DNA from 2 places in the Tardiphaga sp. 619_E2_N8_4 genome. Region 1 is predicted to be linked to the other one. Evidence: riboswitches for the same ligand, from Rfam matches in the RefSeq annotation. Region 1 holds a riboswitch; the other holds the start of a gene.

The links. Region 1 has a riboswitch for S-adenosylmethionine ahead of AB8A23_RS03130 (O-succinylhomoserine sulfhydrylase). Riboswitches for the same ligand answer to the same signal wherever they lie in the genome.
Region 2: it holds a riboswitch for S-adenosylmethionine, as region 1 does, so the genes downstream of both, metX (homoserine O-acetyltransferase MetX) here and AB8A23_RS03130 (O-succinylhomoserine sulfhydrylase) in region 1, are expected to answer to the same signal.

Annotation. Positions count from the first base shown of each region.
Region 1 covers NZ_JBPWQJ010000001.1:649,127-664,045, forward strand. Annotated here, with positions in the region: gene AB8A23_RS03080 (hypothetical protein) at 1-129, shown strand, start outside; gene AB8A23_RS03085 (MATE family efflux transporter) at 137-1,582, opposite strand; gene AB8A23_RS03090 (hypothetical protein) at 1,712-2,764, opposite strand; gene AB8A23_RS03095 (PQQ-dependent sugar dehydrogenase) at 2,892-4,232, shown strand; gene garD (galactarate dehydratase) at 4,401-5,945, opposite strand; gene AB8A23_RS03105 (SDR family oxidoreductase) at 6,108-6,962, shown strand; partial or broken gene AB8A23_RS03110 (aldo/keto reductase) at 6,982-7,973, opposite strand; gene AB8A23_RS03115 (LysR family transcriptional regulator) at 8,113-9,006, shown strand; gene AB8A23_RS03120 (outer membrane protein) at 9,236-9,898, shown strand; gene AB8A23_RS03125 (2'-deoxycytidine 5'-triphosphate deaminase) at 9,992-11,098, opposite strand; SAM riboswitch at 11,206-11,285, shown strand; gene AB8A23_RS03130 (O-succinylhomoserine sulfhydrylase) at 11,369-12,550, shown strand; gene AB8A23_RS03135 (SGNH/GDSL hydrolase family protein) at 12,706-13,677, opposite strand; gene AB8A23_RS03140 (SGNH/GDSL hydrolase family protein) at 13,677-14,435, opposite strand; gene AB8A23_RS03145 (OpgC domain-containing protein) at 14,432-14,919, opposite strand, start outside.
Region 2 covers NZ_JBPWQJ010000001.1:1,789,571-1,804,489, reverse strand. Annotated here, with positions in the region: gene clpB (ATP-dependent chaperone ClpB) at 1-247, opposite strand, end outside; gene AB8A23_RS08585 (MOSC domain-containing protein) at 479-1,252, shown strand; gene AB8A23_RS08580 (TIGR02594 family protein) at 1,259-1,903, opposite strand; gene metW (methionine biosynthesis protein MetW) at 2,245-2,931, opposite strand; gene metX (homoserine O-acetyltransferase MetX) at 2,934-4,136, opposite strand; SAM riboswitch at 4,224-4,303, opposite strand; gene AB8A23_RS08565 (chorismate mutase) at 4,507-5,358, shown strand; gene hisC (histidinol-phosphate transaminase) at 5,385-6,488, shown strand; gene AB8A23_RS08555 (prephenate/arogenate dehydrogenase family protein) at 6,490-7,428, shown strand; gene AB8A23_RS08550 (DUF2125 domain-containing protein) at 7,555-8,745, opposite strand; gene AB8A23_RS08545 (gamma-glutamylcyclotransferase) at 8,873-9,430, shown strand; gene AB8A23_RS08540 (lysophospholipid acyltransferase family protein) at 9,845-10,618, opposite strand; gene AB8A23_RS08535 (YdcF family protein) at 10,645-11,370, opposite strand; gene AB8A23_RS08530 (cell division protein FtsX) at 11,449-12,420, opposite strand; gene ftsE (cell division ATP-binding protein FtsE) at 12,413-13,072, opposite strand; gene AB8A23_RS08520 (MJ0042-type zinc finger domain-containing protein) at 13,201-14,064, shown strand; gene AB8A23_RS08515 (response regulator) at 14,080-14,457, shown strand; gene AB8A23_RS08510 (TIGR02302 family protein) at 14,661-14,919, opposite strand, start outside.

The DNA.
Region 1 (14,919 bases):
GGACGCCCGATCCGCTGGAGCTTCTCGCAGATTACGCCGCGCTCGTTTCTATGGCGCGGCGAGACCTCGCATGACGACGGCGCGACGTGGCGGCGCGATGTGGAATTTACTGCGACGCGCGTCGGCTAGAAACTGCTCAGACGAGTTCCGGCCGGATATCGGGCACGGGGCCAGCCTTCGGTCCCCACGACGTCAGCAGTACGCTGAGCGCCGACAGCACGCCGAGCAGCACCATGGACGCCGCCGCGAGCCAGAAAAAGCTTGTGGCCGAGGCATCGATCGACAGCAGCCACCAGCCTCCAACGCTGACGAAGACCAGCCGCGCGGTTTGCGCTAGCACCGGGCCGAGTACCTTGGCGGCGCCCTGCGAGGCAAAATAGGCCACCGTGGACAGCCCCAGAAAGGCATACAATGGCGCACAGGTGGCCAGATAGGTCCGGCTTGCCGCGCGCACACCGGCATCATTGGTGAACATATTGACCCAGGCATCGGGGAAGATCGCGATCAGCGTGCCGAGCAGGCCGACGACGCCGAAGGCGATCACGCTGCCAGTCCAGGTCACGCGGCGCGCACGCGCGATGCGGCCAGCGCCGATTGCCATGCCGACGATCGGCACCGAGGCGATACCCACCGCGAAAGCCAGCGTGCTCAGCATGAATTCGAGCCGCGCACCGATGCCGTAGCCGGCCAGCACCGCGGTGCCGTATTGCGCCAGCATATGGGTGAAAATCAGGAGAGTCAGAACGCCCTGTAGCGGATTGAAACAGGCGATGGCACCCACTTTCAGAATATCGAAGAACATTCCGCGCTGAATGCGGAAGCCCTTGATCTGAGGCCGGACTCGCGCACGACCGGAAAAGACATACCAGCCCATGACGCCTGTGCCGATCGTGAATGCAATCAGCGTGCCCGCCGCGACGCCGGGCATGCCGAATTGCGGGATCGGACCGAAGCCGAGGCCCAGCACGCCACCGAGAACCACTTGCAAGGCGGCCCCCGCCATCTGCATGGCGGAGGGCATCTTCATGTTGCCGGTGCCGCGCAGGATCGCCGCGAAGGTATTCAGCAGCCACGGGATCACGCCACCAGCGAAGAAGACGGTGATGTAGCCCTGCGCCTGGCTCAGCACATTGCCGCGGCCACCAAGCAGTTGCAGCAGCATGGAGCCGAAGGTCAGCATGCCGACCGTGAAGGTGAGGCCGAAGCAGATGGCGATCAGCAGCGCATGGCCCGCCAGCGTATCGGCGCGCGCGCGGTCGCCGGCGCCGAGCGCGCGCGCGATGGCCGAGGACACGCCACCGCCCATGGCGCCGCCGGACATGGTCATGGTCAGCATCACGAAGGGAAACACCAGCGCCATCGCCGCCAAGGCTTCGGTGCCGAGCCGGCCGACATAGGTGGTCTCGAAAATAACGACGACGGCGCCTGCCGTCAGCGCAACGACATTGGGCCAGGCCAGCCGCAGGATGGTCGGCAGAATGGGATGATCCAGCAGGGCGTTTTTGGCCGGCGCCTTCAGGCTCGGAAGCGGGTGCTTGTCGGCATCGACCAATCGGGGTTCGGCGACGACAGCGTCGGACATGCATTCTCCCTGAGCTTCCGGTCTTGCCTGCCGGACACCCCGTTCCTAGCACCGATCACGGACAATGCCATGCGCGACACACGCATGGGGGATGCTCGATTTGCACTGCAGTATCAAGGGGTCGAGGCGCTAGCCGATCGACCAGATGAACGGCAGCGCACCACCTCGTGCCGGCGTCATCGCGATGGGTATATTGCGACCGCATCCGGCGGCGAGGCCCTCGACCAACCCCTGCAAGGCCTTCGCGCAGGCGGCATTGTTGTCGGCGACGCCATCCATCAGTTTCCAGCTCTGCTGCCGGATCTCGAACTGGCCCTCAGACTTGCTGATCTCCACGACGTCGTCCTGCGCTGCGAACAGAACGCCGAGGAATTCCGCAAAGGCCCTGGCGTCGCCGCGCTGCAAGCCGAAGCCTGCGGAGACCTCGTCGAAATACTGCATGCCGATCAGCTTGCCGGTCAGATGCAGCAGATAGCCCGCATCGACCGGGCCGAACAGTTGAACCGCCACCGGAGTTGCGGTCCGTACATATTCCATGGCGTAGTTGCGATAGGCCTTTTCCAACCGGGCTTTCGGCCAGCTATCGACGGGCAGCGCCGGCGCCTTGGCGGAATCGAACAGCGGCGCTTCCAGATGACGCGCGAACACCAGACGCTGATCGATATCCAAATCATGGTCGTATTCGCAGTAATAGCCTTCGAGACCATCCTGGCCATCGACGCTTTGCTTGGTGCAGACGAAGCCCATGCGGGGATTGCCGAGCGACACGCCGTTATTGGCGTGCCAGCCGCGCAGCATCGCGCGGGACACTTCGCCGGGCACGCCGCAGATCGCGGTGCCGCGCCAGATCCAGCGCGGCGGCGGATAGCGGATCCAGGCCTTGCGGTCGCTCTCATACATGTACTCGACCGATACGCCGCCGATCCAGTTCGAGAGATAGTGATACTGGGCCGCCGCGACCGCGGGTGGCAGGCCGGACAGACCGAGCTTCACGAGTCCCGGCAGAAAGCGCTCCTGCTGCTGCCGGCGGAAGATCCGAAACATGAACTCGGCGGCGTCTGCCGTGCCGCGGCGCGTGACCGTGGTCAGAATCAGGCCGGTGAAATAGGCGTGATAAAGATCGGCGACGCTACGCCAGCGCGTCCAGGTGGCTTCGTCGCTCGTATTTGTCGGTCCGGTCATCGTTTCTTCCCTGTTTGTTGGGAGGACCATAGCCGTGCATCACTCTAGCTTCACATGAAATTCATGCAGGGAGGCCGAACGTTCCTGCATCGCGCGCATTGAATTCCGTCAGCCACAAGGACATTCCATGCGCCAGAAATTCCTGCTTTCCGCCTGTCTCGTCGCCCTGACGCTGCCGCTGGCCGGATGCAACGAGAAATCCACCATCGCATCCGGCGAGGATTTCGGACCGTCGCCGAAGCTTGTCGAGCCCAACAAGTCGCTGATCCCGACCGTCAATGTCTCGAAGGCGGTCGGCTGGCCAGAGGGTGCCAAGCCGAAGGCTGCGGACGGCATGACGGTCAACGCTTTTGCGCGGGGCCTCGATCATCCCCGTACGGTCTATGTGTTGCCCAACGGCGACGTGCTGGTGGCAGAAAGCAATGCGCCGCCGAAGCCGGAAGACGGCAAGGGCATCAAGGGCTGGGTCATGAAACTGGTCATGGGCCACGCTGGCGCGGGCACGCCGACGGCAAATCGCATTTCGCTGCTGCGCGACGCGGACGGCGACGGCGTCGCCGAAACCAGGACAGCGTTTCTCGAAGGGCTCAACTCCCCCTTCGGCATGGTGCTGGTGGGCGATGAATTCTTTGTCGCCAATGCCGATGCTGTGGTGAAGTTTCCCTACAGGACCAATGATACCAGGATCACGACGCCAGCCGTGAAGGTGGCTGACCTGCCCGGCGGCCCGATCAATCACCACTGGACCAAGGATCTCACAGCGAGCCCCGACGGCACGAAACTCTATGCAACCGTCGGCTCCAACAGCAATGTCGGTGAGAACGGCATGGAGGCCGAGAAAGACCGCGCCGCGGTGATCGAGATCGACCGCGCGACCGGCGCCTCACGCGTCTTCGCATCCGGCCTGCGCAACCCCAACGGCCCGTCGTGGCAGCCGCAAAGCGGCGCGCTCTGGGTCACCGTCAACGAGCGCGACGAGATCGGCAGCGACCTCGTGCCAGATTACATGACCTCGGTGAAGGATGGCGGCTTCTATGGCTGGCCCTACAGCTATTACGGCCAGCATGTCGATGTCCGCGTGCAGCCGCCGCGCCCTGACATGGTGGCCAAAGCCATCGCGCCGGATTACGCGCTCGGTGCGCATACCGCATCACTCGGGCTGACCTTCAACACCGGCGATCTCTTCCCCGCCAACATGAAGAACGGCGCTTTCATCGGCCAGCACGGGTCTTGGAACAGGCGACCGCAAAGCGGCTACAAGGTGATCTTCGTGCCCTTCACCGACGGCAAGCCGTCGGGCAAGCCGCAGGACGTGCTCACCGGCTTCCTCAATGACAGCGGTGAAGCGCAGGGACGCCCGGTGGGCGTGCGCATCGACAGCAAGGGCGCATTGCTGGTGGCCGACGATGTCGGCAATACGATCTGGCGCGTGACGCCATCGGGCGCGAAGGCGGCAGCGTTGAAGTGATACCAGAGACCTGACGAAGCTCCGTCATGGCCGGGCAGCGCGAAGCGAGGGCTTCACTGGATGTCCCGGCCATCCACGTCTTCCTGAGTTCATGGCCGAGACGTGGATGCCCGGCACGAGGCCGGGCATGACGAGTTTTATTACTTCGCCTATCCCACTTGAAATTCTTCACGTCACCGGCGCGGGGTTGAACAGTACCAGATCGTTGTGCAGCCCCCATTTGTCCGCCCAAACCTGCTTGCGGCCGCTGGCGACGTCGAGGATCAGCTGAAACAGCTCCCAGCCGGCTTCCTCGATGGTCATTTCGCCTGACGCAATGCGGCCGGCGTCGAAATCGATGAGGTCCGACCAGCGTTTCGCCAGTTCAGTCCGCGTCGAGACCTTGATGACCGGCGCCTGCGCCAGCCCATAGGGCGTGCCACGTCCCGTGGTGAAGATCTGCATCTGCATGCCAGCGGCGAGTTGCAGCGTGCCGCAGACGAAATCGCTCGCCGGCGTTGCTGCAAACAGCAGTCCCTTCGTCGTGGCGCGTTCGCCGGGGCCAATCACGCCGCTGATCGCGCTCGAGCCGGACTTGACGATGGAGCCCAGTGACTTTTCGACGATATTGGCGAGGCCGCCCTTCTTGTTGCCGGGCGTCGTATTAGCGCTGCGATCGGCGCCACCCCGCGCCAGATAGGAGTCGTACCAATCCATCTCGCGGATCAGCGCGCGGCCGACATCCTCGTTGACCGCACGGCGCGTCAACAATTCGATGGCGTCACGCACCTCGGTGACTTCGGAGAACATCACCGTTGCGCCGGCGCGCACCAGCAGATCGCTCGCGAAGCCGAGCGCCGGATTGGCGGTCACACCGGAAAACGCGTCACTGCCGCCGCATTGCAGACCGATCACGAGGTCGGAAGCCGGACAGGTCTCGCGCTTGCGCTGGTTCAGAATTTTCAAGCGCGCTTCAGCCATGGTGATGATCGTATCCACCATGTCGCCAAAGCTCTGATTGCTCTCATCCTGAAGGCGCATCATGCTGCCGGGATCCTCCTTCGGCAGCAAACGCTCCGGTGCGAGCTTCTCGCAGCCGAGGCCGACCACCATCACCTCGCCGCCAAAATTGGGATTGCGCGCGATGTTCTGCAGCGTGCGGATCGGGATATAGGCATCCGGCGCATTGATCGCGACACCACAGCCATAGCCGTGGGTGACAGCGACGACGTCATCGACATTCGGATAGCGCGGCAGCAATTCCGCCTTGATCCGCTTCAGCGCGAATTCCAGCGTGCCGGCGACGCATTGCACCGACGTGCTGATGGCGAGAATATTCTTCACGCCGACGGAGCCGTCGCGATTGCGAAACCCTTCGAATGTGTAATCGTTCAGCGGCGGCTGTGGCTCCGGAACTGCGTTGGCGATCTCAAGGCTGTCGAGATCCGGCGCATCGGGCATATGGATGCGCGCCTCTTCGACCCACTCGCCGGCAGAAATCATATCCAGCGCATAGCCGATGATCTCGCCGTAGCGGATGATGGGCGCATCCTTGGCGATATCTTCTAGCGCCACCTTGTGGCCCTGCGGCACGAAGTTACGCAGCTCCAGGCCGCCGGTCATCAGGGTGCCCGCGGGCAGGCCAAAATCATTGACGATGATGGCGACGTTGTCGCGCACATTCAGTTTGATGTAGCGCGGCGCATATGCATCTGCTGCCAGCGTGGTGGCCATCGCCTTGTCCTTCCCAAATCTGCCGGCATTCGCGCCGGTCTCGCAGCAGAGCAGTAGCACAAAAGATGACGGTGTCGCGCACTTGACCGACACGCGCTGCAGCCCGAATGATGACTTTGAAATGGGCCGGCGCGCCCGAATTCATGCAGAAATGGAATGAACGTGCGTCTTTTCGTCTTCGGGCTCGGCTACAGCGTAAACCGGTTCATCGCCCGGCATGGCGGTCAATTCACCGGGATTGCCGGCACCGTCCGCACGGCCGGCAAATCGGCGGCCTTGGCGCCAGCCCGCGATATCGAGACGCTCGTCTTCAACCCGGACGTCGCCGATCCCCGCATCGCCGATCGTCTCGCAAATGCCGATGCACTGCTCGTCTCGATCCCGCCCGGCGCGGATGGCGATCCCGTGCTGCAGACTTTTGGCTCCGAGATTGCCGCCAGCGGCATCCGGCGCATCGTTTATCTCTCCAGCGTCGGGGTTTACGGCGATCATCAGGGCGCCTGGATCGACGAAACTGCCCCGGTTCACGGCGAGGGTCGGCGTAAGGCACGTATCGATGCGGAAGCCGGCTGGCGCGCTCTGGTTGGTGATCGCACGACGATCCTGCGCATCGCCGGCATCTACGGCCCCGGCCGCAATGCTCTGGAAAATCTCAAAGCCGGCAAGGCCCATCGCATCGTCAAGCCGGGCCAAGTGTTCAACCGCATCCATGTGGACGACATCGCAACATCTGTCGCCGCAGCATTCGATCACGCGCAGACCGGCATCTTCAATCTCTGCGACGACGAGCCGGCGCCGCCGCAGGACGTCGTCACCTATGCCGCAGCACTGATGGGAATCGCGCCACCCCCCGAGCAGGACTTCGCAACCGCCGAGATGAGCGCGATGGCGCGCAGCTTCTATGCCAGCAACAACCGCATCTCGAATGCGCGGCTGAAACGCGAGCTCGGCGTGACGCTCGCATTTCCGACCTATCGCGAAGGCCTCACGGCGCTGTGGCAGCGGCGCGAGATCTAAGCAGCGAGTGACCTGCGGACTACCGGCCGGTCATCGCCTCCAGCCTGTCCGGATATCGGTTGCCCTGCACGGTGATTTTTGCAGCAGCGCTCTCGATATCCCGCAGATCGTCTGATGTCAGCTCTATAGCCGCCGCACCGAGATTTTCCTCAAGCCGATGCAGTTTCGTGGTGCCCGGGATCGGCACGATCCACGGCTTCTTGGCCAGCAGCCATGCCAGCGCGATCTGCGCGGGCGTCGCCTGCTTCCGTGCCGCGATCTCGCCAAGCAGATCGACCAGCGCCTGGTTGGCCTTGCGCGCTTCGGGGGTGAAACGCGGCAGGATGTTGCGGAAATCGCCGCTGTCGAGCGTCGTGCTCTCGTTCATGGCACCGTGAGGAAGCCCTTGCCGAGCGGGCTGTAAGGGACAAAGCCAATCCCGAGTTCTTCGAGCGTCGGCAGCACTTCCTTTTCGGGGCTGCGCGTCCATAACGAATACTCGCTCTGGATCGCAGTAATCGGCTGCACGGCATGAGCGCGGCGAATTGTCGTCACGCCCGGCTCGGAAAGGCCGAAATGCTTGACCTTGCCCTCAGTGATCAGGTCCTTCACCGCGCCGGCAACATCCTCGATCGGCACGTCGGGATCGACGCGATGCTGGTAGAACAGATCGATGGCATCGATCTTCAAGCGCGTGAGCGATGCTTCGGCGACCTCACGAATATGTGCGGGGCGGCTGTCGAGACCGACCTGCTGACCGGTAGCGGGATCGAGCCTGAAGCCGAATTTGGTGGCGATGACGACCTGATCGCGGAGCGGCGCGAGCGCCGCGCCGACGAGTTCTTCATTGGTGAACGGACCATAGACTTCGGCGGTGTCGAAGAACGTGACGCCGCGTTCGACCGCCGCGCGGATCAGTGCGGTCATTTCTGTTGTGTCGGCCGGAGGCCCGTAGCCGAAACTCATCCCCATACAGCCGAGCCCGATGGCCGAGACTTCCAGTCCATTGCGTCCGAGTATGCGTGTCTTCATGTCAAATCTCCTGTGCCATCCGGCCAATGAGCGGCTCCCGCACTGGTGGGATGTTGCCGCCGACATGCGACATCTGGAGATCGTGCGCCCATGAGACTAGATGATATAATCTGCACGCACTTATCAGCCGGATTCATGAATGGCCCGCCAGACAATCGACGACCTCCTTGCTTTCTTCGCCGTCGCGAAGGAGGCGAGCTTCACGCGTGCAGCCGCTAAGCTCGGCGTCTCGCAATCCGCGCTCAGCCACACCATTCGCGGTCTCGAGGAGCGGCTTGGACTGCGGCTCCTGACCCGAACGACCCGCAGCGTCGCGCCGACCGAAGCTGGCGAACGCCTGATCCGGACGATCGGCCCGAAGCTGGAAGAGATCGACGCCGAACTCGCGGCCGTCACGGAGCTGCGAGAGAAGCCTGCCGGCACCATCCGCATCACAACAGGTGAGCATTCCGCCGAAACGATCATCTGGCCTGCGCTTGCGAAGCTGCTGCCGCGCTATCCCGACATCAAGGCCGAACTCGTCGTCGATTACGGCCTCATCGATATCGTCGCGGAACGCTACGACGCGGGTGTTCGCCTGGGAGAACAGGTCGCGAAAGACATGATTGCCGTCCGCATCGGACCGGACTTTCGCATGGTCGTGGTCGGTGCACCGTCCTATTTCGCCAAACGACCGCTGCCGAAACGACCGCAAGACCTTACCGCGCATGACTGCATCAATATCCGCCTGCCGACCATGGGCGGCCTCTATGCGTGGGAGTTCGAGAAGCGCGGGCGCGCCTTGAAAGTGCGCGTCGATGGCCAGATCGTGTTCAACAACATGTCGCTGCGCCACAAGGCGGTGCTGAACGGACTGGGGCTGGCCTATTTGCCGGAGGATCGCGTGCGCGATCACATTGCCTCAGGCCGGCTTGTTCAAGTGCTGGACGATTGGTGCCAACCGTTCTCGGGTTATCACCTTTATTATCCGAGCCGCCGACAACCGACATCCGCATTCGCGGCGCTGGTTGAAGCGTTGCGTTACCGTGGCTGATCAACGGTTGTCGTGTTCCAGCGCCTCAATCCGAACGTGATTGAAACGAAATCGCACATTGTGAAAAGTTCCTGAATCAATTTGGGCAATGCTGTGTCCTAAGCGCGACGTGGTCGCCAAAGCTGCCTTTTTCGTTTGAGGCGCTGTTGCACGCGTGTGACAGCAATCACTGCGCAATAGTCTAGGTTGCCTTTCGTCATCCCCCGTCGGGATTGAGAAGGAACACCTGATGAAGAAGCTTCTACTGTCTACCGCTGCTCTGGCCCTCGTCGCTTTGGCCGCTCCGGCGTCCGCTGCTGACCTGGCTGCGCGCCCTTACACCAAGGCTCCGGCCTATGCTCCGGCTGCTCCGATCTACAACTGGACCGGTTTCTACATCGGCGGTCACATCGGCGGCGCGTTCCCGGGCAACGACAACAACCTGCTCGGCGGCAGCAATGACGGCACGTTCATGGGCGGTGTGCAGGGTGGTTACGACTACCAGTTCGCCCCGAACTGGGTGTTCGGTCTTGAAGCCAATTACAGCTTCCTCTCCACCAGCAGCAACTTCGACAATCGCGGCCTCGGCTCGGTCACCGGTCGTGTTGGTTACACTTGGGGTCCAGCACTGCTTTACGTGAAGGGCGGTTACGCCTGGGCTGACTCGCGCTTCACCAACGGCTTTGCCGGCGACGGCGGCCGCGATGGCTACACGGTTGGCGGCGGTCTCGAATATCTGTTCACCCAGAACTGGTCGGGCAAGGTCGAGTACCAGTATTACGACTTCGGCAACGTCAACTTCATCACGCCGACCCTCGCCGTTGGCGGTTTCAAGAACGACGAGCACACCATCAAGGCCGGCCTGAACTATCGCTTCAATCTGGGCAACTTCGGCGCAGGCTTCGTTCAGTAAGCCTGACGATCTATCGTCTACTTCGTCTCCAGAAAAAACTTAGGCCCGCAGCAATGCGGGCCTTTTTTCTTGCTTGCTCGGAGCGGTGAGCGATCAGACTTTGAAATGCTTCGACAGCTTCAGGCTCTGGCCCTGATAATTCGAGCCGATGCGCTGGCCGTAGAGGGCATCCGGACGATCCAGCATGCGCTCATAGACCAGGCGGCCAACGATCTGGCCGTGTTCGAGAATGAACGGAACTTCGCGCGAGCGCACTTCCAGCACGGCGCGCGAGCCCTTGCCGCCGGCGCCGTCATGACCGAAGCCGGGATCGAAGAAGCCGGCATAGTGGACGCGGAATTCGCCGACCAGCGGATCGAACGGCACCATTTCGGCGGCATAGTCCGGCGGAACCTGCACCGCCTCTTTGGAGGCGAGAATGTAGAACTCGCCGGGATCGAGGATCAGCGTGCCGTCCTTGCGCGCCGAGATCGGCTCCCAGAATTCATTGACGCTGTAGCCACCACGACGATCGATATCGACCACGCCGGTATGACGCTTGGCACGGTAGCCGACGAAGCCGGAGGCGTTTTCGCCGGAGAGATCGACGGACAGCGCGAGGCCATTGTTGAGATCGGCCGTATCGCTGTCGACCAGCGGCTCCTGCGCATGCAGCTCTTCCAGCGCCTCGGTGTCGAGCACCGCATCGCCGACGCGGAAACGGACCTGCGACAGGCGCGAGCCTTCGCGCAGCAATACCGGGAATGTCTTCGGGCTGATCTCGGCATAAAGCGGCCCGTGATAGCCCGCACCGATCACATCGAACCGTCTGGTGCCATCAGCAATCACCCGCGTGAACACGTCGAGGCGCCCCGTGGAGCTCTTCGGATTGGCAGCCGCGAAGATGTTCGGCGGCAGCGCCAGGCTCTCGATCAACGGCACGATGTAGACGCAGTTGGTTTCGAGCACCGCGCCATCGGACAGATCGATCTCGTGCAGCTTCAGCTCGTCGATGCGCTCGGCGACCGTCGAATTCGGCCCCGGCAGGAAGCTGGCGCGCACACGATAGGCGATGGAGCCGAGCCGCAGATCGAGGCTGGCGGGCTGAATCTGGCTCTCGACGAAGGGATATTCCGGCAGGATCAGGCCTGCATCGGCCATCGCCGCAATCATGCGGTCGGGCAGAATTCCATCGGCATCGGGGGCAAGCGTAAACGGCACAGGTCTCGTCCTTCGGTCGTCCTTCAGCGAGAATACACTGAAAAATAGCGACTTTACCGGTTATCTCAGCCCCGCCTTGACGAAAAGGGCAAGCGGGAATATGCACATCGTTATCCCGTGGTGATTTGAGCCGGCCGGCTTGCAGCCACGTAAAATAAGTCGCTAAACAGGCCGGGGACACATGTCCTTCCAGCATGCGATCCCGGCCTGAGGACGTCCGTCCAGGCCGGTTTTTTTGTGCCCGTGTTACGCGGGTACGTTGGAGGTCACATGTCTACGAAGTCCTATCGCCCCGAAACCCGGCTCGTTCATTCCGGCGCGCTGCGCTCGCAATTCAACGAGACGTCCGAAGCCCTCTTCCTGACGCAGGGCTTCATCTACGAGACCGCTGAAGCCTGCGAGGCGCGGTTCAAGGGCGAAGATCCCGGTTTCATCTATTCGCGCTTTTCGAATCCGAATACGTCGATGTTCGAGAGCCGCATGATCGACCTCGAAGGTGCGGAGGCTGCACGCTCGACGGCCACCGGCATGGCCGCCGTGACCACCGCCATTCTCGCGCCGCTGCGCATGGGCGATCACGTCGTCGCCGCCAAGGCGCTGTTCGGCTCCTGTCGCTACGTCATCGAAGAGCTGCTGCCGCGCTACGGCATCGAATTCACGCTTGTCGATGGACTCGACCTCGACCAGTGGCAGAAGGCGATGCGCCCGAACACCAAGTCGCTGTTCCTGGAAAGTCCGACCAATCCGACGCTCGACGTGCTCGACATATCAGCCATCGCTGACATCGCCCATGCCGGCGGTGCGCGGCTGATCGTCGACAACGTGTTCGCGACGCCGCTCTGGCAGAGCCCGCTGGCGCTCGGTGCAGATGTCGTCGTGTATTCGGCGACCAAGCATATCGACGGACAGGGCCGCTGCCTCGGCGGCATCATCCTGTCGTCGAAGGACTTCATCGACGAGCATATTCACAACTATCTGCGCCAGACCGGCCCCTCGATCTCGCCGTTCAATGCGTGGACGCTGGTGAAGGGACTGGAGACGCTGGCGATCCGCGTTGAGCGGCAGACGCAGACCGCGGCAGCCATCGCAGACGTGCTGGCGCAGCATCCGAAGATCTCGCGGCTGATCTATCCGGGCCGCGAGGATCATCCGCAGGCAGCAACGGTGAAGAAGCAGATGCGTGCGGGTTCAACGCTGATCGGCTTCGAGGTAAAGGGCGGCAAGGCAGCGGCGTTCCGCGTCCTCAACGAGCTGAAAGTGGCCCGCATCTCCAACAATCTCGGCGACGCCAAGAGCCTGGTCACGCATCCGGCGACAACGACGCATCAGCGCCTGCCGCTGGAAGCGCGGCTCGAACTCGGGATCACAGAGGGCTTCATCCGCTTCTCGGCCGGCCTCGAGCATCGTGACGATCTGATCGAAGATCTTCAGGCGGCACTGGCGAAGGCGTAGCCAATCTCTCCATCGTCATTGCGAGGAGCACTTGCGACGAAGCAATCCAGACTTTCTTTCAAGCAAGACTGGATTGCTTCGCTCAGCGAAAATCGCCGAAGGCGAATTTCGCGGGCTCGCAATGACGGCTGAGAGGCATTCGCCCCTCTTCGAACTTACAGCGGCTTCTGCGCCTGCTGCATCTGCGGCTCGTTGATGCCGAGCTTCACCTGGCCGACCGACTTGATGATGTTGTCGCCAAGCAACTGCGCGAAGCAGGCATAGCCCCAGTCATTCATGTGTAGGCCGTCGGCAATGACGAAGCTGTCGAACGACATCTGCTGACCTTCGTGCCATTCCTTCATCACTTCGAAGCGCGGGAAGATGCCGACCTTGCGCAGTTCGGCCACCTTATGCAGCAGCGAGACCATCTTGCTGGTGCCCTCTGGCCGCGTATTCACCAGCGGCGAATATTGCGGATCGACCAGCACCAGATCGGCACCCGCCGCCTGAATGCGGGCGACGCCGTCTTCCACCATCTTGCTGGTTTCGCCGGGATCGAGATTGCGCAGCACCGCATTGGTGCCGACCTGCCAGATCACGAGGTCAGGCTTCGAATTGATCACTTCGCTCTGCAGCCGCGCCATCATTTCCGGCGCATCTTCGCCGCCCTTGCCGCGGTTGAGCACGGTGATGTTGGCCGACGGGTAAGCACGATGCAGCTGCGCTGCAAGGCGGTTCGGATAGGTGAATTCCGGCGCCGTCGAACCGTAGCCTTCGGTGGAGGACGAGCCGAACGCAACGATGACCACAGGCTTGCCGGCCACGAGCTTGCTGGCCACATGCGGCAGCGCGCCCATCGCCTTCATGCCGCCTTTCGGTGTACGGCAGGGGACGCGGCTCAAGATATCGGTCGCGGTCTTTGCGACTTCCTTGACCTTGTCGATGGCCTTCGCAGCGACGCCCCTCTTCGCGGCGTCCGCGGGGTCATTCGCCGCAACGCCCTGGTCGGCGCCCTTGCTGTCAGCCGGGGCGGCCTGCGCCGCTTCCGCGTGAGCGACGGACGATGAGATCGGGAGCGCGAAGGTCGTGGAAGCGGCAAAGGCAGCGACGACAGCAAGACGAGACAAATGGCCGACGAAACTCATTAACGCTGAATCCTCAAATCCGCTGCTTTGATCTTGGCCGCATCGACGACGAAGGTCGAAAGCGCCCGGCCAAGACAATCATGCACCCGCTTCGCCAGCTCCATGCCGGGCGACGCACTGAACAGGTCAAAATCACCGCTCTCATTCCAGTGCCGCATGATGGCGAAACGGTCGAACAGCGGGACGTCGTGCTGCTGCGCCACCACACGCATATTATCTAGGTAGGCGGAGCCGGAAATCATCGTCTCCGTGCGCGGACTGTACTGCAGATTCATTAAAATGACGTCAGTTCCGGCCTTTTGCATGGCGGCAACGCCGTCATCCAGGGCGTTCCGGAAGTCGTCGGCGTCGGCCTGCTTCATGGCATCCACGGTTCCGGTCTGCCAGATCACCAGGTTCGGCTTCTTGTCCGTCACCAGCTGTTCCAGGGTCGGGGCCATTTCCTCGGCGGTCTTCTTGACCTGCAGCTCCAGCGCCACGTTCACCTCGACGCCCGGCAGCTTCTCCTTCAGATAGGCCTGCAGGCGGTTCGGATAGGCCGCGGAATGGTCGGAGACCCCGATCACCGAGGATCGGCTGCCAATGACCAGAATATCGAGCTTTCCGCCCGGTTTGGCCGCAGCCTCGACCTTGGGCAGGGTGCTTTCGGAGGTCAGGAGGTAGGCGGGAACCTCACAGGTATGCGCGGGCGGTTCGGCCCGGACAGGAGCCGCCACCAGCAGGCCAGCCAGCATCGTGAGCCGCAGAACGGCCTTCATGCTTCCCCTCCTGCGAGATCCGCGTCGGATCGTTTGGCGCGGGATCCGCCTTTGACAGTGACGCCCTTGTACCACGAAAACACCCAGGCGGCGGTTGACATAACAACTATGCCGAGGAAGCTGATCAGGGCATGCATGCCAGCCCCGCCGGCGACCTCAGCCAGCACGAAATGGCCAGCAAAGGCCAGGAACACCCCGATACAGAAGATTTCGAGGGAGTGCTGGCCGCACAGCACCATTGGCCGCAGCCAGACCGATTTCAGCCCCGGCCAGTCCTTGGGCAGGAAACGGACCGTCAGCGCCGCCAGCGCCAGGAAGTGGGCGAAGCGCAGCACATCGAGATCGGTCTTGTTGATGGGATACATCCACTGCTCGATGACCTTCGGCAGCAGATGGTGGATCTGCGGAATGTACCAGGTCAGCGTCACCCAGAACGCCGCCAGCAGATAGGCCACACAGAGCCACAGCGTGATGTTGGATGACA
Region 2 (14,919 bases), 1.1 Mb from region 1:
AGACCTGCCCGGCCCCTGCGCCCGAGACCTTGGGCATCTTGCCCAGCTCGGTTTCCGTCGCCTTCAGGATGGCGCGGGAGTTGCCGCCGGCGCGATCGATCAGGCCGCCGGCCAGACCTTCGCTGTCGTCCAGCAGGACTTTCAGAATGTGCAGCGGCGAGAATTGCTGATGTCCCTCGCGCACGGCCAGTGACTGCGCCGACTGGATGAAGCCGCGCACCCGTTCGGTGTATTTCTCAATATTCATTGTGTGTTGTCCCTCGGCCTGCCCTGTCCGCCTCGAAAGCACGGATGGGGCATCTTCATTGGGTATCCGCAGGCCGCATTGATGGTGGTCAACCGGCTGCGGTCGTCGCTGGCGTCAAAACCAGCTTGATGCAAATGTGGGCAGCCAGTTCCCGAAACGGAAGGGGTCCGCATAAAATTCCAATCGGCCAGGCGATGGCGCCGCGGGCCCAAATCTCTTAAGACCGGAACCATGCCAGAACAGTCTTACGCCAGCGTTGCCAGCATCTACCGCTATCCGGTGAAGGGCCTGACGCCCGAGCCTCTGGAACAAGTCACGCTGAAGCCCGGTCAGACCCTGCCGGCCGACCGGCGCTATGCCATCGAGAACGGCCCGATCGGGTTCGACCCGGCAGCACCGCAATATTTTCCCAAGACCCAGTTTCTGATGCTGATGCGCAACGAGCGCCTGGCGGCGCTCCGCAGCCACTACGACGACGCCAGCCATACGCTGACAATCCGGCAGGACAATCTAGCGGTGGCGCGAGCCGACCTGCAGACGACCGAAGGACGTGCAGAGATCGAAGCGTTCTTCGCGAAGAATTTTGCCGATGAATTGCGCGGACCACCCAGGGTGTTGTTCGCGGACGGCCATAGCTTTTCGGATGTGCCGCGCAAGGTGGTGTCGATCATCAACCTCGCCAGCGTCAAAGATCTCGAAAAGGCCGTCGGACAGCCGGTGCATCCGCTACGCTTTCGCGGCAACGTGCATGTAGCGGGCTGGCCGGCCTGGCATGAATTCGACCTGATCGATCGGACGCTCGCTATCGGCAGCACCCGGTTCAAAGTGGTGAAGCGCATCGTCCGCTGTGCAGCGACCAATGTCGATCCGGATACGGCCGCACGAGATCTGACGATTCCGAAAACGCTGCTGCAGACCTATGGTCATGCCGATTGCGGAATTTACGCTGAGGTCATCACCGGCGGCACGATCACCGCCGGCGATAAGATCGTCGTCGCAGAATAGACGAACTCAGCTCGTCGGCATCACGTAGGCGTAAACGCGACCACGCGAATACACCGACTCGGCGACGCGGTTGCCGTGATTGCCGGAGACGATGATCGGATTGCCCTTGGCATCGACGCCGGAGACGACACCGACATGACCGCCGCGACGACCGCGCGACATCACGGCGATGGCGCCGACCTGCGGACCGGAGATGCGCTGGCCATAGCTCGAGAACGAGCGCGCCATATCAGACCCGGTGCCTTGATGGCCGGTGCGCTTCAATACGAGGTTCATGAACGCTGCGCACCACAAGCGACCGCGCGCCGTCGGATTGCCGCGGCCGATGAAGCTGCGCGCTGCATCGACGATGCCCGAACCGCCGAAGCCGCCGGAAGGCTGGTTCATGCTTGCATTGGCGTTATTGAAATTTGTGGAGTCGCCGAACGAAGGCGCCTGCTGTTCGACTCGGGCACTGCGCCGTGCATACCGCGCGCGATGCCGGACGTGATGACGCGTGCTGTGTGTGTACTTGCCGACGTGGTGCGAATGACGCGAAGCGCCGTGATGAGGACGTGCCGACGCGGGAGAGACTGACGCGAGAACTGCCGCCGAACACACCGCAAGAGCCGAGATGCGAAGTGCACGGCGATACGCAAAGAACTGAACCATACCGAATTTTTCCTCTTAACACCCCCGAACCCCATCGGCCCAAATACGCGGGCCAACAATCGGGACGGGCGTGGTAACGAAGTTGGTATGGCGATAACAAGACCTAGAACGGTTCAAGTGACGATTTTTTAACGGCGACATCGGAGTGAATCGCTTCAACTTCAACGGACGCCATACGTATAGACATAGCAGCCACCCATTCGACAGAATGCGCGCTTATATTACCTATTCGAATTAGCTTTTATGCACATCTTTAGCGTGTATCGCAGACCGACACACGGCGTGAAAAGTCGCATAGAATGCGGTATTTCTGTTTCCATCAGACAGAAATCTACACGCGATCAGGGTTGCGCCGATTTACTCGCGCGGCTCAGCAGGAAAACGCCCTGCTCCCCGAACATGTTCCAGAACCACCACGGCGCATTGAGGCGCAGCGGACGGCCATAGAGATCGAGCGCAACGGCGCGCTCCATCTTCACGTTGATCTCGTCGCACAGGACAACGAAGTCCTTGATGGTGCAGAAGTGAATGTTCGGCGTGTCGTACCACGTCGCCGGCAGATTCTCCGTACGTGGCATGCGGCCGCCGACAAGCAACTGCACGCGCATTTTCCAGAAGCCGAAATTCGGAAACGACACGATCGCACTGCGGCCGATGCGCAGCAGATTTTCCAGCACGACGCGCGGCTGCCGCGTCGCCTGCAGCGTCTGCGACAGGATCACGTAGTCGAACGCATCGTCGGGATAGTTGATCAAGTCCGTATCGGCGTCGCCCTGCACCACGGCAAGACCCTTGCCGACGCAGCGGTTGACGCCTTCGCGCGACAATTCGATGCCACGGCCATCAATGCCGCGGCTTTCCAGCAATTGTAGCAGATCGCCATCGCCGCAGCCCACGTCGAGCACCTTCGAGCCCGGCTTGATCATCTCCGCGACCAGGAGGTGATCGCCACGATAATCCTGCGTGCCGCGCGGCGCCGGCGTCGCCACCGCAGAATTCAGCGGCAAGGCTTGTTGTGGAAACGCCATCTCTATGTCCCCGTAACAGGCAGGCCGCGCACGGAGGCTGCGGAGTTCAGAAATGCACCGGCGATATCGAGGAACTCGGGCACGTCGAGCAGGAAGGCATCATGACCCTTGTCGGTTTCGATCTCCGCAAAGGACACGCGGACGCCGCCGGCATTCAGCGCGTGCACGACGTCGCGCGATTCTGCCGTCGGGAACAGCCAGTCTGATGTGAACGACATCAGACAGAAACGCGTCTGCGTATCGCGAAACGCTTCCGCAAGCTTGCCGTTGTGGTCGGCTGCGATATCGAAATAGTCCATCGCACGCGTCAGATAGAGATAGGAGTTGGCATCGAAGCGCTCGACGAAGGACGAGCCCTGATAGCGCAGATAGCTCTCGACCTGAAAATCCGCATCGAAGGAGAATGTCGGCAACTCCCTGTCCTGCATGCGGCGGCCGAACTTGCGGTGCAGAGCGGCATCCGACAGATAGGTGATATGCGCGGCCATCCGCGCGACGCCGAGGCCGCGATGCGGATGTGTGCCTTCCTCGAAATAACGCCCGCCGCGCCAATCGGGATCGGCCATCACGGCCTGACGGCCCAACTCGTGGAAGGCGATGTTCTGCGCCGAATGCCGCGTGCTGCAGGCAACCGCCAGCGCGGAGAACACGCGCTCCGGATAGGCCGCGGTCCATTGCAGCGTCTGCATACCGCCCATGGAGCCGCCGACGACGCAAAACAACTGACCGATACCGAGGCTGTCGATCAGCATCGCCTGCGCACGCACCATGTCGGGAATGGTGATGACCGGAAAATCCAGTCCCCAGATCTTGCCAGTGGCGGGATTGGTCGAGGCCGGACCGGTCGAGCCCATGCAGCCGCCGAGCACGTTCGAACAGATGATGAAGTAGCGTTCGGTATCGAGTGCCTTGCCGGGGCCGACCAGCGTCTGCCACCAGCCGGGCTTGCCGGTGATCGGATTGATATTGGCGACGTGCTGGTCGCCGGTCAAAGCGTGGCAGACCAGGATGGCATTGGATTTGTCGGCGTTGAGCGTTCCGTAGGTCTGATAGGCAATCTGGAACGGGGTGAGGTCGACGCCGCAATCGAGCCGCAGCGGCTGATCCATGCCAAAACCCGCGACCAGCGAGGTCGGATGATCGGCTTCATGTCCACGCTCATCGGGGCGGACAACCGGACTCTTCACCAGTTCGACATTTACCATCTTGATACCGGCCTCCTCAGGAGGTTCTCAAACCAAAACCGGAATCAGGCCATAAAAAACCCGGCCTGAACAAATAGCTCGGCCGGGATCAAACTGTCCCCGGCCTGTTTAGCGAGTTGTTTAACGTGGCTGCAAGCCGGCCGGCTCAAATGACCACGGAAGAGCCCAGAAACTAGTCCCACACCCGCCTGCCGTCAATATGGGCATACCCCGGTCAAATTGCCCAACTGCCCTGCGGCCAAATCTTCCATGTTTTCTTTGCTTTCCGGCACCGTCTTACCTAATCAATGGCCGTGCCCGCCGGCTCCCTGGAGCCGGCCCGGCAAGCTCGACGGGACCTATCACGCCTCCCGTCCCGAAGGTTTTGAACATGTCGAAATTACCACCCGCCCCGCCCTCGCTGGATGAACTGCGCAAAGAGATCGACAGCATCGACGCGCAGGTTCACGCCCTGTTGATGCAGCGCGGCGACATCATCGACCGGCTAATTTCGGTGAAGCAGACCCAGGAGGTCGGCTCGGCCTTTCGGCCGGCGCGCGAGGCCGACATGATGCGCCGTCTGGTGCAGCGCCATCGCGGCATCCTGCCGATCGACACCGTCGAGAGCATCTGGCGGGTGATCATTTCGACTTTCACTTACGTTCAGGCGCCGTTCTCGGTGCATGCGGATCTGTCGCTCGGCGAGAGCGCGATGCGGGATTCCGCGCGCTTTCATTTCGGCTTCACGGTGCCTTACGTCGCGCATTTCAGCGCCGCCGCAGCGGTCGAGGCCGTGGCCAAGTCCAAGGGCGATCTCGCGCTGGTCTCGGCGACGTCCAGCCGCACGCCGTGGTGGATCCCGCTGGAAGCCCTGGGCGCGCCGAAGATCATCGCACGCCTGCCGTTCATCGAACGCGCCGACCATCCGGCCGCATTGCCGGTGTTCGTGGTGTCGCGCGTTGCCGACAGCGCCATGGTGACCGAGGTCGAGATGTGGAGCGTGCGGGTGTCCGGCTGGAATGCCGAGACCGCGCGTGCGCTGTCGCCGCTGGCCGAAATCGTCGCCGTGCCGGATACCGCCTTTGACGGCGCGGCGCTGCTGATCTCGATCACGAGAGCCTCCAGCCTCGACAAGATCAAGTCGGCGCTGATCGAAGCCGGCGCCTCGGTGCGCTCCACGGCTCTCGTCGGCAGCCACGCAACCCGCTATACCGTGGCCGCCAGCGACGCACCGCGTTCGTAAGCCAATCTGACGTTCTGGAGTTGAAGATGTCCCGTCCTGTGCCGAAGCCCGGCATTCTCGATATCGCGCCCTACACCCCTGGCAAGAGCCCGGTGGTGGAGCCCGGCCGCAAGACCTACAAGCTGTCGGCCAACGAGACCCCGTTCGGTCCGTCGGCGCGCGCCAAGGACGCCTTCGCTACCGCTGTCGCGCATCTCGAGGATTATCCGGAAGGCACGTCGAAGGTGCTGCGCGAGGCGCTCGGCCACCGCTTCGGCCTCGATCCCGCGCAGATCATCTGCGGCGCCGGCTCCGACGAAATTCTGAACCTGATTGCGCATGTCTATCTCGGCCCCGGCGACGAGGCGATTTCGACCGCGCACGGCTTCCTAGTCTACCCGATCGCTACCCAGGCGAACGGCGCCACGAATGTGGTCGCTCCGGAAACCAACTTCACCTGCAACGTCGATGCGATCCTGAACTGCGTCACGCCGCGCACCAAGCTAGTGTGGCTGGCGAACCCCAACAACCCGACTGGCACCTATCTGCCGTCCTCCGAGATCAAGCGCCTGCGCGCCGGCCTGCCGGAGCACGTGCTGCTGGTGCTCGACGCCGCGTATTGGGACTACGTGACCAAGGGCGACTACGACAACGGCCTGGAGCTGGCGAAGACCACCGAGAATACCGTCGCCACCTACACCTTCTCGAAGGTGCACGGCTTGGCCGCCTTGCGGATCGGCTGGATGTTCGGCCCTGCGCACATCGTCGATGCGATGAACCGGATTCGTGGGCCGTTCAACGTCTCGGCGCCGGCGATGATGGCCGCGGTGGGGGCGATCGAGGACACCGGCCATGTCGAGATGTCGCGCACGTACACCGCCAAGTGGATCAGCATCCTGACCGAGGAAATCACCAAGCTCGGCATCGAGGTGACGCCAAGCGTGGCCAATTTCTTGCTGATGCATTTTCCGGCGACCGGCAAGACCGCAGCGGACGCCGATGCGTTCCTGACCAGGCGCGGGCTGGTGCTGCGCGCCGTGACCAATTACGGCCTGCCGAACTCGCTGCGCATGACCATCGGCACCGAGGAAGCCAACAGGCTGGTGATCGAGACGCTGCGTGAATTCATGGCATCGAATTCGGGGCAATGACGTGAGCGCCACGCCGCCCTTCAAACGTATCGCGCTGATCGGGCTTGGCCTGATCGGCTCGTCGCTGGCGCGCGGCATCCAGCAGCTCGGCCTTGCCGGTGAACTCGTTGCCACCGACAATTCGGCGGCCGTGCGTGCACGCGCCGTGGAAATCAAGCTCGCCGACCGCATCGCCGACGACAATGCCAGCGCCGTCAAGGATGCCGATCTGGTCATCGCCTGCGTGCCCGTCGGCGTGGCGGGCGACGTGGCGAAAAGCATCGCGGCGCATCTCGCACCCGGCGCGATCGTGTCCGACGTCGGTTCGGTGAAAGCCTCCGTGCTGCACGCGATGTCGGAATATCTGCCGGACAACGTCCACTTCATTCCCGCGCATCCGGTCGCCGGCACGGAAAACTCCGGTCCGGATTCCGGCTTCGCCGAATTGTTCAGCAATCGCTGGTGCATTCTGACGCCGCCCGAGGGCGCGGATCCCGCGGCCGTCGAGAAGCTCACCGGCTTCTGGGCTGCGCTCGGCGCCAATGTCGAGATCATGCAGGCCGCGCATCACGATCTGGTGCTCGCGGTCACCAGCCATCTGCCGCATCTGATCGCTTATACAATCGTAGGCACGGCCGACGAGCTCGAAGACGTGACTCGTTCGGAAGTGCTGAAGTTCTCCGCGGGCGGTTTCCGCGATTTCACCCGTATCGCAGCATCAGACCCGACCATGTGGCGCGACGTGTTTCTCGCCAACAAGGACGCGGTGCTGGAAATGCTCGGCACCTTCCAGGAAGACCTGTCGAAACTGACCCGTGCGATCCGCCGCGACGATGGCGATGCGCTGTTCGAGCACTTCACCCGCACCCGCGCGATCCGCCGCGGCATCGTGAGTATCGGTCAGGATGAAGCGGCACCGGACTTCGGGCGCAAGCATCAGGCGCTGACGAAGAAGGATTGATCGCAGGACCAACAGCCGTCATTGCGAGCGAAGCGAAGCAATCCAGCCTTACTTGCTTTGCGGCTTCTGGATTGCCGCGTCGCTTCGCTCCTCGCAATGACGTGGAGAGGCCGGCGAACCTCACGCCTAAAACAGCGGCGGGATCTGCGCCACGCGCAGCGGCCCGAGGAACACCGCGCCATCGACAAATTTCAGCGGGAACGACCGCGCCGCTTTGCCTTCCAAGACAGCCGCAGTCCCGATCGAATTGACGCCGGCGGCAAGGCCGCTGCCGGCATTCTTGCGCACGACATTGCCGAGACCGGGGATCGCGCGATCCAGCGCACCGAGGATGTTGTTGACGTCCTGCGATTTCACGCCGGGCGCAATGCGATCCAGCGCCTCCTGAGGCACGCCCATCTCGAGCAACTTGTCGATCCCGAGGGCGGCGATAGCCTTGTCCAGTCCCGCCACGGTCATCTGCAATTCGCCGTCGAGATTGCCCGCGGCGGTCAGACCGAGCGAGCCCGTCGCCAGCGAGATGATCTCGCCCTGCTGGACGCGCGACTGCACGATCTCGACGCGTCCACCTGCCGCCTGAAGCTCGCGGAAACGCTGCGGCCAGGGCTTGGGCGAGACATCCTTGAGGCCACTGAGCAATGCGCGGATATCGGCGTCGAACGGTGCGGCGAGGATCGGATGAACATCGGCAATGCTGCCGCTCCTGATCTGCAGGGCCGTCTCGATCACCGGCTTGTCCGGCGTCGAATTCGCTGCCGTGCGGCCATGCAATTCGACCTGTTTGGCACGTGCGGTCGGCGCCTGCACCGAGCCGGCGAAACGGTCGAGCGACACGTCGTCGAACACGATGTCGGCGCTGTCAGGCGTACCCGGCAGACCGGTTATGCTGCTGCGCGCGGAGCCCCAGTTCATCACCATCGCCGGCTGGCCGCGATCGGACAGGACGGCTGGTGCGGTGAATTCAGCGACCAGAAGCCGCGGCGTGTAGATCTGCGCAACCACGACGATCTCGCCGAGCTTCGCGGTGATCGGCATCTGCGTCGCATTCTGGGTGGCGGTTTGCGAGGTCAGCGAAACGCTGACACCGCTGCAGCGGACTTCGAGCCGGAACGGGAAGCCGGAGACCGAACGGTTGGCGCAATCATAGACGCGACCAGCCGCGGCCTCTCGGGCGCGCCAGATATCGACGTTTTCGTCGACCTTGGATGCGGCATAGAACCAGAAGCCGCTCCACGCCGCCGCAAGGACGACGATGAGGACCGGCAGGATGAAAATCGGCCAGAGGCGGCGCTGGGTGGGCGGTGCATATTCGGACATGGCGGGACGTAGATCGCATGATTTTGTCAAATCGGCGATCCCTTTCATGGGGTTATCCTGCGGTCGCAGGGCCACATTGCAGGAAATCAAGATCGCCCGGGCCCAAGGTTTCTGCTAGGTCGGCAGGATGACCGCGAAAATCACCGCCGAGCCCGATTCCGACAGCGATCTCTGGGTGTTCGGCTATGGCTCGCTGATGTGGCGGCCGGGCTTCGAGTTCATCGAACAGGTCCCGGCCCGGCTGATCGGCGAACATCGGGCGCTCTGCGTCTATTCCTTCGACCACCGCGGCACGCCGGAAAAGCCCGGCCTCGTGCTCGGCCTGGATCGCGGCGGCGCCTGCCGCGGCATTGCCTTTCGCGTGGCGGCCAAGCTGCGCCATGACACCATCGCCTATCTCAGGGAGCGCGAGCAGACCACCCATGTCTATCGCGAGGTCATGCGCTCCGTCTGGCTCGATGACGTGGAGCGTACCCGCGTCAGCGCGCTGGCCTATGTGGTCGACCGCGGCCATGTGCAATATGCAGGGCGCCTGAGCCTCGGCGAGCAATTGCACTTCGTGCGGCAGGGCCACGGTCGTTCCGGGCTGAACCGCGATTACGTGCTGTCGACCGTGAAGGCCATCGAGGCCGAAGGTTTTCGCGACGCACAGCTCCATCAGCTCGCAGCCATGCTGCACGAGTGATTTGCAGTCCGGATGTAACGAAGCATGATCTTGGGCCGGCCCTTTCACTGACCTCACGCTCAGCATTATGCTTCATGCCAGCTAACCGGAACGCGACCAATGCCTTTTACCTGCCCTGTTTGTGGTTACCCCGATTTAGAAGAAGAACCACATAACGCGGAGGGGGGTGGTTCTCACGAGATCTGCTGCTCATGCGACACCCACTTCGGCTACGATGATGTAATTAGCGGAGATTGGATCAGGCGCCTCGAACGCCATAGAGAATTGCGCACTGCATGGATCGAGAAGGGAATGCAGTGGTGGTCATCTGGGACGGCTCGCCCCCTGCTATGGAATCCTTCGAACCAGCTCAGCGACCTCGAAGAAAAGGAGAAGCGCGCCATCACGAAAACTGAACACCAAGAATAGACGCCTTTACCCTTCCTTCACCGCCACATTCGGCACGCGCCCAAAAATTTGCGCCTGCTCCGCGCGCGCCTCGGCAACGATGCGATCGGTGGCGGCCTCGATCGACGTGCTGATCGCCGCGATGAATTCCTTGCGCGGCAAACCGGGCGGCAACGGATCGAGAAACTCTACCACCAGCGTGCCGGGATAGCGCAGGAAGGTGCGGCGCGGCCAGAAGAGGCCGGAATTCAGCGCCACCGGCAGACACGGCGCGCCGGATTTGGCGTAGATCTGCGCGACACCGGGTTTGTAATCCGGCGGTGCCTCGACGGGACGACGCGTGCCCTCAGGAAAGATAATGAGCTGACGGCCGAGCTGGATTTCTTCGGTGGCCCGCTTCGCCATATCGATGAGCGAACGCGCACCGCCATCGCGATCGACGCCGATCATCTTCGACTTCTTCAGGTACCAGCCAAAGAACGGAATCTGCCCGAGCTCGCGCTTGTAGATGAACAGCGGCCGATCGAAGAACGGCATCAGCGCGAAGGTCTCCCACATCGATTGATGTTTCGAGGCGACCACCAGCGGCCCCGCCGGAATTTTCTCGAGACCGCGATAATCGACCCTGGTGTTGCAGACGATACGCATCAGCCAGATGCTGCTGGTCGCCCACGCCTTCGCGATCGCCATGAAGGCGCGCGGCGGCATCACGAAGGTTGGAATCGCCACCAGGATCCAGAACACCAGCAGCACATAGAACAGCACGTTGTAGATCAACGAACGCACGAATATCGAAGTCATGGTGTTCCGATCAGCTCAATTGCAGTTCAATTCGCAGACGCCGTGGCCGGCCGGCGCTGCGGCGCGTCGCTCTGCTGGTCGCTGGCGGAATCCGGCATCAGATCAATGCCGATGTTCGCCAGCCGCACCCGCGCTTCAGCCGCGAGATATTTGACATATTCCGATAGCAGCAACCGCAGCGTCGGGCCACTGGTCCACCACGGTTCGTCACGCCATTTGTCGCCAATCACCGAGAACGGAATCAGCTCGATATCTGGCATCTCGTGCGACATTTCGACGATCGCGCGCGGCATGTGATAATTCGAGGTCACCACGATCAGCGACTTGAAGCCGCGCTCATGGACCCAGCGTTTGGTCTCCACCGCATTGCTGCGGGTGTTGACGGCGGAGCGATCGAGATCGACGCAGCAATCCAGCAGCCGCTGGCTGTCCGGCAGCGTGCGCGAGATATTGGCGGCGCCGTTGGTCGGATGCACGCCGGAGATCAGCAACCGCTTGCCGAAGCCATTGGCGAGCAGTTCGAGCGCATCCGCAACGCGCGACGAACCGCCGGTCAGGACCACGATGCCGTCGGCATTCGCCGACGGCTTCAACTCGCCGCTGCGCAGTTGCGCGAGAAACGCAACGAAGCCGATGGCGCCGACCATGAAGGACAGTGCAAATGCGACCACAAGTGCCGCACGGATGACGCGCCGCCGCGGTGGCGCGGCAACGGGCATCTCCGTGGTGTTCTGGTCGTCGAGCAAGGTCATCGGTCTGGCGTTTGGTCCTTTGGCAGCAATCTTAGGTATTTTTCGGCGCCTTGGCGATGCCATCGCCTGTACCTGGCGTTACTCGATGTCGTTCAGCGTCGAGAACAATGTGCGGCGCGACGCCCAGGCGGTAATTCCTGCTATCAACAGCGCCTGCCCTGCCACCGCGAGATAGCCTGACGACCGCAGCGAGAACGTCCCCAGCAATGCAGCGAACTGGTCGCCCACCGGCGTGCCGGAAAACCAGCTCGCGATCGACTCCGAAAACCCGAACATCAGCATCGCGGCACCGCCGCCAATGATACCGCCCTGCAGGCCAAGCCGCAGGAAGTGGCGGAAGAAGCGATTGGCGATATAGCGGTCGCCCGCGCCGACGAAATGCAGCACCTCGACGATCGGCCGGTTCGCCGCCATCGCGCCGCGCGTCGCAAAGGATACAGAGATAATGGTAGCGATAATAACGAGCGCAAGGATGCCAAGCCCGGCCAGCACCGTTGCCGATGTCATCGACCGCATCCGCTCCACCCAGGCGCGATGATCGTCAACGCTGGCCGAGGGCACGGCCTGCGTCACCCGTTTGCGCAAGCCGATAATGTCCAGCGCCGTCCCCGGCGCGACACGTGCAATGATGACGCGCGGCACCGGCAGTTCGTCGAGCGACAGCCCCGTGCCGAGCCACGGCTCCAGCAACTGCGCCGATTGCTCCCTGCTATAGGGCTGCACCTCGACAATCCCCGGCTGGCCGCGAATGGCATCGGTCACAGCCTGCGTATCGCGATCGAGATCGCGGCCGCCCTGCGGCTTCACCTGGATGGTGATTTCGCTGGCGACTTCCGATTGCCACTCCGACGCCGAGGCGCTGATCAGCAGTACCGCGCCTGTGGTGATGGAGGCGAGGAAGGTCATGATAGCAACGACGGCGACCAGCGCACGGCCGGCGATCGAGCCGCGCGGCACGATCGGGGATGCGTTGCGCGCCTTCGCCGGGACCTGCGGGCGATCGGTGCCGAGGTCCATCAGCGGGCCGTGTTCTTCGCCGATTCTACTCATAGATATGCAGCCGGCCTTGATGCAGCACCATGCGCCGCGCGTCGTATTGATCCATCAATGTAATATCGTGGGTCGCGATAATCACCGCGGTGCCGGACTTGTTGAGTTCGATGAACAGCCGCAGCAGACGCCGGCCCAGCGTCGGATCGACGTTACCCGTCGGCTCATCCGCCAGCAGCAGCATGGGCCGCGCGATCACCGCGCGCGCAATCGCAGCGCGCTGCTTCTCGCCGCCCGACAGGATCGGCGGCAGCGCATCCATGCGATCGCCCAGCCCGACCCATTTCAGGAGATCGATGACCTCGCGCCGATAGCTGGACTCCTCACGCCCCATCACCCGGAACGGCAATGCGACATTCTCATAGGTCGTCATATGGTCGAGCAGACGGAAATCCTGCAGCACGATACCGATGCGCTTGCGCAGGTCGGCGATCTCGTCCTTGCCGAGCAGCGAGATATCCTGGCCGAACAGATTGACCAACCCGCGGGTCGGCCGCAGCGACAGGAACAGCAGGCGCAGCAGCGAGGTCTTGCCGGCGCCAGAGGGACCGGTCAGGAACTGGAACGAATGCGCAGGGATCTGGAAATTGAGGTCGCGCAGAATCTCCGGGCCAAGCCCGTAGCGCAAACCAACATTTTCGAACCGGACCACATTCAGCTCCGTTCGATGGGTTCAAAAAGCCTCAAAAAGACGGTCAATTGCTTGTGCGGCCGTTATGGTTTCCGATTCGTTAACGGTCGTCTTGTAGCCTGCCGGCCATGTCATCGGCTATCGGCTCCATGCATATCGTTTGCCCCAATTGCACGACGTCCTACGCCGTGAACCCGGCTACGTTCGGCGATGCCGGACGGACGGTGCGCTGCGCCCGCTGCAAGGAAGTCTGGCTGGCGCGGCCGGAGGATCTCTCCCGCGCCGAAGCCCGTGTTCCCGCCATGGCGGCGAAGGCCAGCGAGCCCGATCCGAACGAGGACATGAGCGCCTGGGGCGTGACCGAGGACGACGACGCTTCGGCACCGAACGTTCCGGTGGTGGAAAGCCCGTCGATTTCGGCCGACTGGCCGGTCGATGCCAATGATCGTACCGAGGAGGCCGACTGGGCCACGCTGGCGCAGCACGACGCGGTGGCCGCGATGCGGGCCACCCCGCCATCACGCTTGGCCGTGCTGGGCCGTTTCGTGCCGTCGCTGCCGCGGTTGTTCGTCATGCCACGTCACAGCCTGCCGATCGCCACCGCGGCCATGGCGTCGCTGTTGCTCGCACTGGTGATCTGGCGCGTCGATCTGGTCAAGCTGATGCCGCAGACCGCGACTTTCTATCAGGCGGTCGGCCTCGACGTGAATATACGGGGGCTTGCCTTCAAGGACGTCAAGGTCACCACCGAGACCGTCGATGGCAAGTCGGTCTTGCTCATCGAAGGCCTGATCGTGTCCGAAACCCGCACGCCCACCGCATTGCCGCGCCTGCGTTTCGTGGTACGCGACGAGAAGGGGACTGAAATATATGGCTGGAACGCCGTGCTCGAACAGCCCGGCCTCAATCCCGGCGACAAGACATGGTTTCGATCGCGGCTGGCCTCGCCGCCGGCCGAGGGCCGCAGTATCGATGTGCGCTTCTTCACCAAGCGCGACGTCGCCGGCGCGTAAGTCTGAGGAGTTGTCGTGGCGCGTATCCTGATTGCAGATGACGAAGAATCGATGCGGCTGCTGGTCGGCCGCGCCATTGCCATGGATGGCCATGAGATCGTCACGGCCGAAGACGGCGCCGAAGCGCTGGAGATCCTTACTGAGCAGGGCGGCGCATTCGACCTGCTGCTGACCGACATCAAGATGCCTGTCATGGACGGCATTGCGCTGGCGCTGTCCGTCGCGCGCGATTTCCCCGAGCTCACAATCCTGCTGATGACCGGTTACGCCGACCAGCGCGAACGCGCGACGGGACTGAATGCAATCGTGCATGATGTGGTGACGAAGCCGTTTTCGGTGGCGGATATCCGCACTGCGGTGGCGGATGCGCTGGCGGTAAAGAACAAGGGATAGAGGGCTCTTTCTTATCCCTCGCCCAAGCGGCGAAGCCGCGCAGCGGGGAGGGTGGCTGGCCGAAGGCCAGACGGGTGGGGTCGTGCCACAAACGCCGCTCTCAGTTGCTGAAGCACCCCACCCCGGCCTATCGGCCGACCCTCCCCGCTGCGCTTCGCTTGGGGGAGGGAAACCACTGGCACCGGCGCTTCCTAACTCCGCCCTCAATAATCCTTCAGCAGCCGCTCGATATAATCCAGCTCGAGCTGCGGCCGCGTCGTGTCGCCGAGGCGACGACGCAACTCTTCCAGGATTCTCCGCACGCGCTGCACATCAATCTCGCCGGGAATCTTCACCGTGAGGTCGTCGCCAAGTTCGCGGCCACGCAGCGGACGCCCGAGCGGATCGCTTTGCCGGCCACCGCTCTGCTGGCGGCCAGGATTGTTGCCGGGGCCGTCGTTCTGGCCTTCACCTTCGCCCTGC